Linked DNA regions of Ciceribacter thiooxidans. The protein of the gene in region 1 interacts with the protein of each later gene in a pairwise test. Links are inferred from orthologs where the notes say so. Each region holds a gene or a part of one and is shown on either strand. Other genes may lie near its edges.

Region 1 (7,666 bases):
AACTCTACCGTGGAGAGGCGGTGCCGCTGATCGCTGCTGCCTTCCCGGACGTAATTGTCGAGGGTGTGGTCGATAGGACGAAGCTCTCCGAGAATCTGGCGAAGAATCCGGCTAACTTCAAGATCCTTGAGGCGATCGTCCATCCGCTGGTGAGGAGCCGGGAGCAGGACTTCCTGGATAGCGCACGGGATTCTGGTGCCGACATAGTGGTTTTGGACATTCCCCTTCTCTTTGAGACACGGGTCCAGAATCGTGTGGATGTTGTCGTGGTCGTCAGTTGTGATCCGCAGCTACAGAAGGAGCGGGTCCTGAAGCGATCAGGAATGACGGAGGAGAAATTCGACTTGATCCTGGCGCGGCAGGTGCCCGATAAGGAAAAGCGTGCGCAGGCCGACTTTATCATCGATACGGGTCACGGCATCGAATCGGCACGGCGCCAGGTTGGTGAGATTATTTCGACCTTGCGACATTGGTCGCGGGCTGGAGGATAGTGCATGCGGGAAATCGTCTTCGATACGGAAACGACGGGGCTGGAATCCAAGTTCGATCGAGTTATCGAGATCGGCGGGATCGAGCTTCTCAACCATTTTCCGACCGGTCGGAGCTTCCACGTCTATATCAATCCAGGCGACCGCAAGGTTCATCCGGACGCGCTTGCTGTTCACGGTATCAGCGATGATTTTCTGAAGGATAAGCCGCATTTCGCGGAGATCGTCGAGGAACTCCTCGAGTTCTTCGATGGCGCACGGTGGATCGCGCATAATGCGAACTTCGACATCGGCTTCATGAACGCCGAGTTCGATCGACTGGATCGACCGCCGGTGCCGCCCGACATGGTGATCGACACCCTGGCCCTGGCGCGTCGAAAGCACCCGATGGGACCGAACTCGCTTGATGCGCTTTGCCGCCGGTACGGTGTTGACAACTCGCACCGCGCGAAGCACGGGGCACTTCTCGATGCCGAGCTTTTGGCCGAGGTTTACATCGAGATGCTGGGAGGCCGTCAGGCAGCCTTTGGCTTGGTGCAGGCGGAGGAAAAAAAGGCTGTTACGGAGGAAGAAGTCGAGATTGCCGATCATCTGCTTGTGCGAACGACAAAGCTTGCGTCGCGTCTTACCGCCGAAGAAATCGAATCTCACCGCTTGTTGATCGCACGCTTGGGCGAGAAAGCCATCTGGTCGAGATACAGGTCTTAGAGACGTCAGACCTTGATCTACAAAAAAGCCCGGCGAACCGGGCTTTCTCTTTTTGACGTAAAGGCGGTTAGTTCGTCGCCTGCACCTTTGCGCGGGCTTGTTCTTCAGCCACACGCTGCGCGAACATCTGTGCAAAATCGATGGGATCGATCATCAGCGGCGGGAAGCCACCATTGCGCGTTGCATCGGCGATGATCTGGCGTGCGAATGGGAAAAGCAGACGCGGGCACTCGATGAAGAGAACCGGCAGCATGTGTTCCTGCGGGAACCCGGAAATGCGAAAGACGCCGCCGTAAACCAGTTCTGCGGCGAACACCGTTTTGTCACCATCCTTGGCTTCTGCATTCAGCGAAAGCACAACGTCAAAGTCCGAATCCGACAGCGGATTGGCATTGACGTTGACGTTGATGTTGATTGCAGGGGCTCTGTCGCGAGATTGCAGCGAGCGCGGAGCGCCAGGGTTCTCGAATGAGAGATCCTTGATGTACTGAGCCAGAATATTGAGGGAGGGGCTCGCCGTTCCCGTGTCGTCGTTGGCCATTGGGCGTCCTCGTGGCTTTGGATTATCGGGGCCATCTAACACTTCGGGCCCGCGGTTACAACCCTTGCGCCCGGCCGAAACAGCGAGCTTACCGGTCGCCTTCCTTCTTTATATGCCAAGGTGAACTATTGTCTGGCTCACGATGGAAATCGACCTCGTGAAGATCTATCGTTCTTGAATCCTCCCTCTGCGAACTGCCACGCGGCCCGGCGTAGTACTGCTGCCGTGAGGAGAAGAAGACGGTTCGTGCGCCAAGCCGCAACCATACAACCTTGCGTACGAACGGCAGCAGGAGCAGCAGCCCAAGCAGGTCGGTAACAAAGCCTGGAATGATCAGAAGTATGGCTGCTGCAGCAATCATCGCTCCATCAACGAAGGCCTTTCCCGCATCAGTCGTCGCTTGGCCTTCCTCGCGCAGTTTCCGTAGCATTCCAAAGCCGTGAACGCGAAGCAGCATGAGCCCGGTGACAGTCGAAAGGACAATCAAGCCCAGCGTGGTTACCACGCCGACCGCCTGTCCAACAACGATAAAGCCAGCAATCTCGACCAACGGGAGGACGATGAATAACAGTGCCGGAATGCGCATGCCTAACTCTCCTCCGAACCCGCCGATGGCCCCTCGGCACTGGTTCGGGATGACGTGGCGAGCCAAACACTGGCAACGCCATTTGAATGATGGCCTGATGCGGACTATATGGGGATGAAGATTAGAAAATAAACGTCACCGGCGGGATGCGATGGGTTCCAACGACTTTGTAACGCTCTTTTTTCTCGTAGCCGCAGTGCTGATTTTTCTACAGCTGCGCAGCGTGCTCGGCCGGAGGACCGGCAATGAGAAGCCGCCCTTCGAGCCTTACAATCAGCGCGATGTATCACAAGCGCCTGGCGGCGACGATGGAAAGCTGGTGACGTTGCCGCGCCGCGAGGAAGGTGGCGACGAGCGCTTTTCGGCCATCGACGCCTTCGCCAAACCCGGTACTTCGCTCAATGCTTCACTTCGGGATCTGGTGGCCTTCGACGCCGGTTTCAACCCCAAAGAATTCCTCAACGGCGCCAGAATGGCTTACGAGATGATCGTGACTGCCTTTGCCGAGGGAGATCGCAAGACCTTGAAAGGCCTGCTCTCGCGAGAGGTCTACGAGGGTTTCGACAGCGCGATTTCCGAGCGGGAGTCCCGCGGGGAGACGATGAAGTCGACGTTCGTCGGAATCGAAAAGGCCGAAATCAAGCAGGCCGGCATCAAGGACAACGAGGAACAGGTCACCGTTCGCGTGGTCTGCCAACTCATAACTGCGACCTTCGATAAGGATGGAAAGCTAATCGACGGCGACCCCGATGCGGTTAGCGAAGTCAACGATATCTGGACGTTTGCACGCGACATCCGGTCACGCGATCCAAACTGGAAGCTCGTCGCGACCGAATCGGAACAATGAGCGGCAAACTCGAAGGCTTCCGGCTGGCACCTGTCTCGTTCGACGAGATCCCTCGGTGGCGTGAGGACGATCCTTCGCCGCTCTTTGCTGGCCTGAAGGAGTGCGGGCGGTACGTTCGTTCTGTCAAGCCTTACCGCAAGGGCTCGCTGGGTCTCGGTTGCGACGATCTGATGCCACTTCTCGATGGGGTCGAAAAAGCGGCAATCCAAACCAGTGAACTCGCCCGGCAATTTTTCGAAACGAGGTGTCAGCCATTCCGGATTGAGGGGGCGGATGGCAAGCCGGGCCTGGTCACCGCCTTCTACGAACCAGAGGTCAGTGTCTCTTCGAAACGAGACGATGAGTACCTGTACCCGTTCTATCGCCGTCCCTCCGATCTGATCGATATCGACGAAGGGAACCGGCCGGCAAACATGGATCCCTCATATCGCTTCGGATTGCTGCGGGATGGGGCAATTTCAGCCTATCCGGACCGGAGGGCGATTGACCGCGGTTATCTCGACGGACAGAGTCTCGAGATCGCCTGGGCGAAGTCGAAAGTCGACGTCTTCTTCGCCCATGTTCAAGGCGCTGCACGTCTTCGCTACCCGGACGGCGGAACGAAGCGTATCACCTACGACGCGAAGGCAGGCCACCCTTTCTCGGCGATCGGTAAGTTGCTCATCGAGCGTGGCGAGATCGAGCCGGCGAACATCTCGATGCAGTCGATCCGCAGCTGGCTGGCACAGCATCCCGACCAGATCGACGAAGTGTTATGGCATAACCGCTCCTACATATTCTTCCGAGAGGCGGATGTGGACGATCCGGCCCTCGGCCCGATCGCTGCAGCGAAAGTGCCGCTGATCGCCGGACGATCGCTGGCGGTCGATCGGCAGATCCATACCTTCGGCTTTCCCTTTTTTGTCCATTCCGAGACCCTGACGAACATTGACGGTGGCAAGCCGTTCGCGCGGCTTATGCTCGCCCTCGATACTGGCTCCGCGATCGTCGGACCGGCACGTGGTGACATCTTCACCGGTTCGGGTGATGAGGCCGGCGAACTGGCGGGGGCCGTTCGCAACGACGCTGATTTCTACATACTCGTGCCGAAAGAAGCAGCGGCGAGGTACCTCTAGTGTCGGGAAAAGGAAAGCTCAGCGCCGACGATCGAATTCTCTGGGGCAAGGTGGCCCGCACCACGCGACCGCTGCATGGCCGCCTCGAAGATCTGCTGATTTTCGATGAGGAGTTTTCCGAACCGGGGGAGTTGTTCCGGGCTGCGGTCGAGCAGCCTGAGAGCAGTACCGCGCCAACAGCGACCGGAACCGATCGCGAAAAGAAAATTGCCAGCCGTCATCACCCGCTGGAGAGGCCCGTCAAGCGCAAGCTGGCCCGGGGACATCTTGCGCTTGAAGCGCGCATCGATCTTCATGGCCTTATCCAGAGCGAGGCGCATGCAATGCTTCTCGACTTCCTTGTGAGAGCGCATGAGCGTGGCCTGCGACATGTTCTTGTCATTACAGGCAAGGGAAGTTCACGTGGGAGCGACGGCGCGTTGAAGCGGGCCGTTCCGTTGTGGTTCTCGAAGCCCGAATTTCGCCACTTGATCTCATCGTATGAGGTGGCTGCACGCCAGCACGGCGGTGAGGGGGCGTTGTATGTCCGTCTGTCCCGCGCAACCGGGGATCGTCCGTGACACCCTTTGGACAGGCGCTGAGGATGCTTCGCGAGCGAAAAGGTGTTTCGCAAAAAGAGATGGCGGCCGCGATTGGCGTGTCGCCGGCCTACCTGTCGGCGCTCGAGCACGGCAAACGTGGCAGGCCGAATTTCGATCTTCTCCAACGCATCGCCGGCTATTTCAACATTATCTGGGACGAAGCCGAGGAGCTCTTTTCTGTAGCAGGCATGTCCGATCCTCGTGTGGTGCTCGACACGTCAGGCCTTCCTCCGCAATATACCGCTCTCGCGAATACGCTCGCTCACAGGATTCGCTCGCTGCCTCCGAACGTGATAAACGAGTTGAATGACGTCCTAGAAAAAGCCAAATAGCTGCTTAACCCCCGGCTGGCGCCCCTATCCACGGGATTTGGGGTCCTTCACGTTTGGAAGTTTTGCCAAACCACCTATAGTCGACGCGATTGTAGCCGCTGATTCGATGCCGCGGCTCCTATGACTGACTGGAAAGATCGTTGAATGAGTGAGACGCCGGTAACTGAGAACACTGCTTCCGCTGAATACGGGGCAGAGTCGATCAAGGTGCTGAAAGGTCTGGATGCCGTGCGCAAGCGCCCCGGCATGTATATCGGCGACACCGATGACGGTTCCGGTTTGCACCACATGGTTTACGAAGTCGTCGACAACGCGATCGACGAGGCGTTGGCGGGCCATGCCGATATCGTCACTGTCACGCTGAACGCGGATGGCTCTGTTACCGTCACGGATAATGGTCGTGGAATTCCGACGGACATTCACCCGTCGGAAGGGGTGTCCGCCGCCGAAGTGATCATGACGCAGCTCCATGCCGGCGGCAAGTTCGACCAGAACTCTTACAAGGTCTCGGGCGGTCTTCACGGGGTCGGTGTTTCGGTCGTCAATGCCCTGTCGACCAAGCTGGTACTCAAGATCCGCCGTGGCGGCAAGATTCACGAAATCTGCTTTACGCACGGTGTCGCCGACGCTCCGCTCCGGGTCAGTGGCGAGTACGAAGGTCGATCGGGCACAGAGGTTACGTTCCTGCCGAGTCCGGAGACGTTCACCAATATCGAATTCGAGTACAGCACGCTGGAACACCGGCTTCGCGAACTGGCGTTCCTCAATTCCGGTGTCCGTATCCTGCTGACCGACAAGCGCAAATCCGATGTCCGCCAGGAAGAGATGATCTATGACGGAGGCCTGGAAGCCTTTGTCCGCTATCTCGACCGCTCAAAGAAGCCACTGGTGGAACAGCCGGTTGCCATTAGGGGTGAAAAGGACGGCATCACCGTCGAAGTCGCCATGTGGTGGAACGACAGCTATCACGAGAACGTCCTCTGCTTCACGAACAATATTCCGCAGCGGGATGGCGGTACGCACATGGCCGGTTTCCGCGGGGCACTGACCCGTCAGATCGTCTCGTATGCCGATAGTTCCGGGATCATGAAGAAGGAGAAGGTGACGTTGACCGGCGACGATTGTCGCGAAGGACTGACTGCAGTTCTTTCGGTAAAGGTCCCGGATCCGAAGTTCTCCTCGCAAACAAAGGACAAGCTCGTCTCGTCCGAGGTCCGCCCTGTGGTCGAAAGCCTCGTCAACGAAGCCCTCAGCACGTGGCTCGAGGAGCATCCGGGTGATGCTAAGATTCTGGTCGGCAAGGTCGTCGAGGCAGCTGCGGCTCGCGAGGCCGCGCGCAAGGCGCGTGAATTGACCCGCCGCAAGGGTGCATTGGACATCGCATCGTTGCCGGGCAAGCTTGCCGACTGTTCGGAGCGTGATCCGTCCAAATCCGAACTCTTCCTTGTCGAGGGCGATTCCGCAGGTGGATCAGCAAAACAGGGACGCTCACGCGAGACACAGGCTATCCTGCCCCTGCGCGGTAAGATCCTGAACGTCGAGCGTGCGCGTTTCGACAAGATGCTGTCGAGCCAGGAAATCGGAACGTTGATCACGGCGCTCGGCACGTCGATCGGCAAGGATGAGTTCAACGCAGACAAGCTGCGTTATCACAAGATCATCATCATGACCGATGCCGATGTCGACGGCGCCCACATCCGCACGCTTCTGCTGACTTTCTTCTTCCGCCAGATGCCGGAACTGATCGAGCGCGGCCACCTCTACATTGCGCAGCCGCCGCTCTATAAAGTGACTCGCGGCAAGTCGGTTCAATACCTGAAGGACGAAAAAGCGCTCGAAGATTACCTCATCACGATGGGTCTCGAGGATGCGCGACTTACGCTCGGCAGCGGCGAGGTTCGTGCGGCTTCCGATCTTCGCGAGGTCATTCAGGACGCTCTGCGGTTGCGGTCTCTGATCGAGGGTCTGCACTCCCGCTACAACCGTAACGTGATCGAGCAGGCGGCAATTGCGGGGGCACTTAACCCGGAACTGACGGGGAATCGCGAACGCGCGGAACAGACCGCAGCGGAAGTTGCACGTCGGCTCGATCTGATCGCTGAGGAGACGGAGCGCGGCTGGACCGGCCATGTAACCGATGAAGGCGGACTGCGTTTCGAGCGAATGGTCCGCGGTGTTAAAGAAGCGGCTTTCGTCGATGTCGCCCTCATCGGCTCGGCCGACGCGCGTCACATCGACCAGCTGTCAGCGAGGCTGCGGGAAGTTTACGGCGTTCCGCCCGTACTTTCCAGAAAGGATGGACAGCAGGAGATGTCGGGTCCTCGTGCCTTGCTCGATGCCATCTTTGCGGCCGGCCGAAAAGGTCTTTCGATGCAGCGTTATAAAGGCCTCGGCGAAATGAACGCCGAGCAGCTCTGGGAAACGACGCTCGATCCGAACGTCCGTTCGCTGCTTCAGGTGAAGGTCAC
Region 2 (4,980 bases), 3.3 Mb from region 1 along the record:
GGTGACGGTGATCGCGATCATCTTTCGGGCACCTTCGCCATCGCGGACCACCTGCAACGCCAGATCCTTGAGAAGGTCGTTGAGGGCAACCCTGAAGCCGGCAAGGCGGGCGTCGTCTGCAGATTCGACGCGCAGCTGTCCGTCCGCGGCGGCGGCGCCGGTCGCAAAAAGCATCAGCGTGTCCGAGGTCGAGGTGTCACTGTCGACCGTTACGGAATTGAACGTCGGTCCGACGCCGGCAGACAACAAAGCCTGCAGCGCAGGCGCTGCAATGTCCGCATCGGTGACCACGAAAGACAGCATCGTCGCCATGTCCGGCGCAATCATGCCGGCGCCCTTGGCGATGCCGTTGATCGTCACGTCGACACCATCGATTTTCGCCGTCCGGGTCGCCACCTTCGGATAGGTGTCGGTCGTCATGATCGCCTTGGCCGCTTCCAGCCAGAAATCGCCGGTCGCGCTCTTCGCCATGTCGCCGAGGACGCCGGAGAACTTGGTCGCATCGAGCGGCTCGCCGATGACGCCCGTGGAGGCGAGATAGATCTCATTCTCTCCGCATCCAAGCGCCGCGGCCGCCGACTTCGCGGTAAGCGTCGTCGCCTCCCTGCCCTTCATCCCCGTGAATGCATTCGCATTGCCGGAGTTGACGACCACGCCGAGTGCGACGCCATGAGAGAGATTCGAGCGGCAGAAATCGACCGGCGCCGACGGGCACTTCGATTTCGTGAATACGCCGGCAACCGCTGCGGGCTTGTCGAAGGCCATCAGAAGGACGTCGGTGCGGTTCTTGTACTTGATGCCGGCTGCCGCAGTCGCCATGCGGACACCTCTGACAGGCGGCATGACAGGGTAGGATTTGGGAGCAAGCGGGGAAACGGTGGCAGACATTTCTTTGCGGCCTGAATAATACGAAGCACAAAAGGGAAGGCCCGCGCTACCTGCGCGGGCCGAAAGACCATTGCCGCGATTACGGCTGCTTGTTCACGTCTTCATAGCCCTTGCGCAGGGTCTCATCGACGATCTCGACCTTCTGGTCGGCCTTCGCCTTGGCAATCAGTTCGAGATACTTGTCGCGCATGACGAGTTGGCGAACCTGCTGCGCGACATCTTCGTAGGCCGGCGGCGGCGCGTCGCGCTTGTCCTCGACCTTGATCACATGAAAGCCGAACTGTGTCTTGACCGGGGTCTTCGAGTAAGTGCCCTTCTCCATGGCGAACGCAGCCTGTTCGAATTCCGGTACCATCCGCCCCTTGGTGAAGTAACCGAGGTCGCCACCTTCCGACTTGTTCGGGTCAGTGGATTTCTCCTTCGCAAGCTCGACGAAATCCTTGCCCTTGTCGAGTTCGGCGATGACGGCCTTCGCCTCGTCTTCGGTCTTCACGAGGATGTGCCGTGCACGAACCTCTTCCTGCTTCGGGAGAGCGGCGATCTCCTTCTCGTAGCGTGCCTTGACCTCGTCGTCGGTTACGGCATCGACCACGTGCTTCTTGAAATACAGGTTATGGAGCTCCCGTTCGGCGATGAACTGCATGCGCTGCTGGTAGGCGGGGTCATCCTTCAGGCCCTCGGCCGTGGCGTTGCCTGCCAGAAGCTTGACGTCGATGGCGCTCGAAAGGGCGGCAACCTTCTTCTGCTCGTCCGGAAGCTGCGACAGCTGCGGATCGAGATTTGCCAGCGCAATATCGAGCTCGGATTGACGGATCTCGAGGTTGCCGACCTTCGCCACCAGGGCGTCCTCGGCAAAAGCAGGTACCTTAAGGCCCACGAGCGCCACGCATGCAGCAAGGGCAAGTTTATGATAGCGAGACATGACAGACCTTTCGAATAGGGTACCGCTTCAAACCGATTGAATCGGGCGAAAAGTTGTCGGATACGCCGGAAACCAACGCCTCCGCAGCAACCTGTCCCGTTGACATCATTCGACCCCCCTCTTATCTGTCACGCAACCTCGCGTCCAGTGAAGTTTCCGGTGGCGGCACTCCATTTCGTCCGTGATCGGGTGCCGGCGAGTGCGCACGCAATATGTGACGAAGTGTCAGAAAGGACCACGCTGATGGTCAGTCTTGGTGGGCTCGCCCGCAAACTGTTCGGCTCGGCAAACGATCGCCGTATCCGCTCCTACCAGCCGAAGGTCGCGGCGATAAACGCTCTCGAAGACAGCATGAAGGCTCTGGACGACGGAGCGCTTGCCGCCAAGACGGCAGAGTTCCGCGAACAGCTTGCCGCGGGCAAAAACCTCGAGGATCTTCTCGTCCCCGCTTTCGCAGTCGCCCGCGAAGCCGCACGCCGAACGCTCGGGCTGCGCCCGTTCGATGTTCAGCTCATCGGCGCGATGATCCTGAACGACAATTCCATCGCTGAAATGAAGACGGGTGAAGGCAAGACCCTCGTTGCGACGCTTGCCGTTTATCTGAATGCACTCGCAGGCAAGGGTGTTCACGTCGTTACCGTCAACGACTACCTCGCCAAGCGCGACTCGACGACGATGGGCAAGCTCTACAGCTTCCTCGGCATGACCACCGGCGTGATCGTGCACGGGCTGTCGGACGAGGAACGGCGGGCAGCCTACGCCTGCGACATCACCTACGCGACGAATAACGAACTCGGTTTCGATTATCTCCGCGACAACATGAAATACGAGCGCTCGCAGATGGTGCAGCGCGGCCATAACTACGCCATCGTCGACGAAGTGGACTCGATCCTGGTCGATGAAGCACGCACGCCGCTCATCATCTCCGGCCCGCTCGATGACCGCTCCGATCTATACACGACGATCGATGCCTTCATTCCGCTGTTGTCCGAGGAAGACTACGAGATCGACGAAAAGCAGCGCTCGGCGAATTTCTCCGAGGTCGGCACCGAGAAGCTGGAAAACCTGCTCCGGGAAGCCAACCTTCTGAAGGGTGCTTCGCTGTACGACGTCGAAAACGTCGCGATCGTCCATCATATCAACAATGCGCTGAAAGCGCACAAGCTCTTCACGCGCGACAAGGACTACATCGTCCGCAACGACGAGGTCGTCATCATCGACGAGTTCACCGGCCGAATGATGCCTGGCCGACGCTATTCGGAAGGACAGCACCAGGCGCTGGAAGCCAAGGAAAAGGTGCAGATCCAGCCCGAAAACCAGACCCTGGCCTCGATCACCTTCCAGAACTATTTCCGCATGTATGGCAAGCTTGCCGGCATGACCGGCACGGCGGCAACCGAAGCGGAAGAATTCGCCAATATCTACGGCCTCGACGTGGTCGAGGTTCCGACGAACCTCCCCATCCAGCGCGTAGACGAGGACGACGAGGTCTACCGGACCGCCGAGGAGAAGTTCCGGGCAATCATTGAAGAGATCAAGACGGCCAACGGACGCGGACAGCCGGTCCTTGTCGGCACTACCTCGATCGAGAAGTCGGAACTGCTTGCCGCCTTGCTGAAGCAATCCGGTTTTCAGGATTTCTCCGTGCTCAACGCGCGCTACCATGAGCAGGAAGCCTATATCGTCAGCCAGGCGGGCGTGCCGGGTGCGGTGACCATCGCAACGAACATGGCCGGCCGCGGCACCGACATCCAGCTCGGTGGCAACCTCGAGATGCGGATCGAGCGCGAAACGGCTGAGATGGAGGCCGGCCCGGAACGCGACGCCAAAGTCGCGGAAATCACGGACGAGGTCGCTCGGCTCAAGCAGAAGGCGCTTGAAGCGGGCGGCCTTTATGTCATCGCGAGCGAGCGGCACGAGAGCCGCCGCATCGACAATCAGCTGCGCGGTCGTTCCGGCCGCCAGGGCGACCCCGGCCGCTCCAAGTTCTATCTGTCGCTCCAGGATGACCTGATGCGCATCTTCGGTTCCGACCGGATGGACGGAATGCTGCAGAAGCTGGGGCTGAAGGAAGGCGAGGCGATCGTCCACCCCTGGATCAACAAGGCACTCGAGCGCGCGCAGAAGAAGGTCGAGGCGCGGAACTTCGATATCCGCAAAAATCTTCTGAAATACGACGACGTTCTAAACGACCAGCGTAAGGTCATCTTCGAGCAGCGTATTGAGCTCATGGATTCTCCGGATGTCTCGGCAACCATCGCCGACATGCGCAATGACGTCATCGAGTCGCTTGTAAGTCTCCACATTCCCGAACGGGCCTATGCCGAGCAATGGGACACGGCAGGCCTCAAGGCGGCCGTTGCACAGCTCCTCAATCTCGACCTTCCGATCGAGGAATGGGGGAAAGAGGAAGGCATCGCTGACGACGATATCCTCGCACGTATTACCGACGCCGCGGACAAGGCTGTCGCCGACAAGGCCGAACGTTTCGGTCCAGAGATCATGCATTATGTCGAACGCTCCGTGGTGCTCCAGACGATCGACCAGCTCTGGCGCGAGCATATTGTCAATCTCGACCATCTGCGTTCTGTGGTCGGTTTCCGCGGCTACGCCCAGCGTGATCCGCTGCAGGAATATAAGGCCGAGGCCTTCGAACTCTTCCAGGCACTGCTTGCAAATCTCCGCGAAGCCGTAACGACGCAGATGATGCGGGTCGAACTGGTGCGTGAAGCGCCGCCGCCGTCGGTTCCCGAGATGGAAGGCCATCATATCGACGCGACGACCGGCGAGGACGACTTCAACGAGGGCGGCTCTGCAGGCGCCCTCCTGGCGGCGCCCGACTACGTGGCTCCGGAAAACCGCGATCCCAAGGACCCATCCACTTGGGGTAAGGTCGGTCGCAACGAGGCGTGCCCTTGCGGCTCGGGAAAGAAGTACAAGCATTGCCACGGCGCCTTCGAACAGGCGTAAGAGGCAGGAACAAAAACTCTGGAAGGCGGCTCTCGGGCCGCCTTTCTGCATTATGGCGAGACACCCGTGCGCGACGGAGGAACCGTTTTTTAACCCTGACTAGGCACAATGCGCCGGTCAGTATTGCGTCATCGGTGAGTATAGCGTGTCGATCCCGGCAGTGATCCAGTTTGCGGAAAAAGTACTGCCGAGCAGCCTGC

What was found. Proteins that work in one complex are often made in the same cells at the same time.
Region 2: the proteins of secB (region 1) and secA interact in binary tests that used the Escherichia coli proteins (3 or more experiments, as listed by UniProt). The link is inferred for Ciceribacter thiooxidans from one-to-one orthologs.

The regions. Positions count from the first base shown.
Region 1 is NZ_CP059896.1:3,503,371-3,511,036, reverse strand. Bases 1-2,754 are described here. They hold secB (protein-export chaperone SecB), read right to left. Parts: upstream 1,738-2,754; coding sequence 1,264-1,737; downstream 1-1,263. Other genes in these bases: H4I97_RS17365 (Tim44/TimA family putative adaptor protein), read left to right, coding at 2,475-2,754; H4I97_RS17370 (FxsA family protein), read right to left, coding at 1,826-2,323; dnaQ (DNA polymerase III subunit epsilon), read left to right, coding at 495-1,196; coaE (dephospho-CoA kinase), read left to right, coding at 1-491. Outside these bases: more of H4I97_RS17365, read left to right, coding at 2,755-3,170; mltA (murein transglycosylase A), read left to right, coding at 3,167-4,285; H4I97_RS17355 (Smr/MutS family protein), read left to right, coding at 4,285-4,845; H4I97_RS17350 (helix-turn-helix domain-containing protein), read left to right, coding at 4,842-5,198; gyrB (DNA topoisomerase (ATP-hydrolyzing) subunit B), read left to right, coding at 5,343-7,666. UniProt on the Escherichia coli protein: One of the proteins required for the normal export of some preproteins out of the cell cytoplasm. It is a molecular chaperone that binds to a subset of precursor proteins, maintaining them in a translocation-competent state.
Region 2 is NZ_CP059896.1:202,222-207,201, reverse strand. The notes cover bases 1,720-4,980. They hold secA (preprotein translocase subunit SecA), read left to right. Parts: upstream 1,720-2,053; coding sequence 2,054-4,780; downstream 4,781-4,980. Other genes in these bases: H4I97_RS00925 (lipopolysaccharide biosynthesis protein), read left to right, coding at 4,926-4,980; H4I97_RS00935 (peptidylprolyl isomerase), read right to left, coding at 1,720-1,810. Also shown: bifunctional glutamate N-acetyltransferase/amino-acid acetyltransferase ArgJ, read right to left, coding at 1-888; more of H4I97_RS00935, read right to left, coding at 968-1,719. UniProt on the Escherichia coli protein: Required for protein export, interacts with the SecYEG preprotein conducting channel.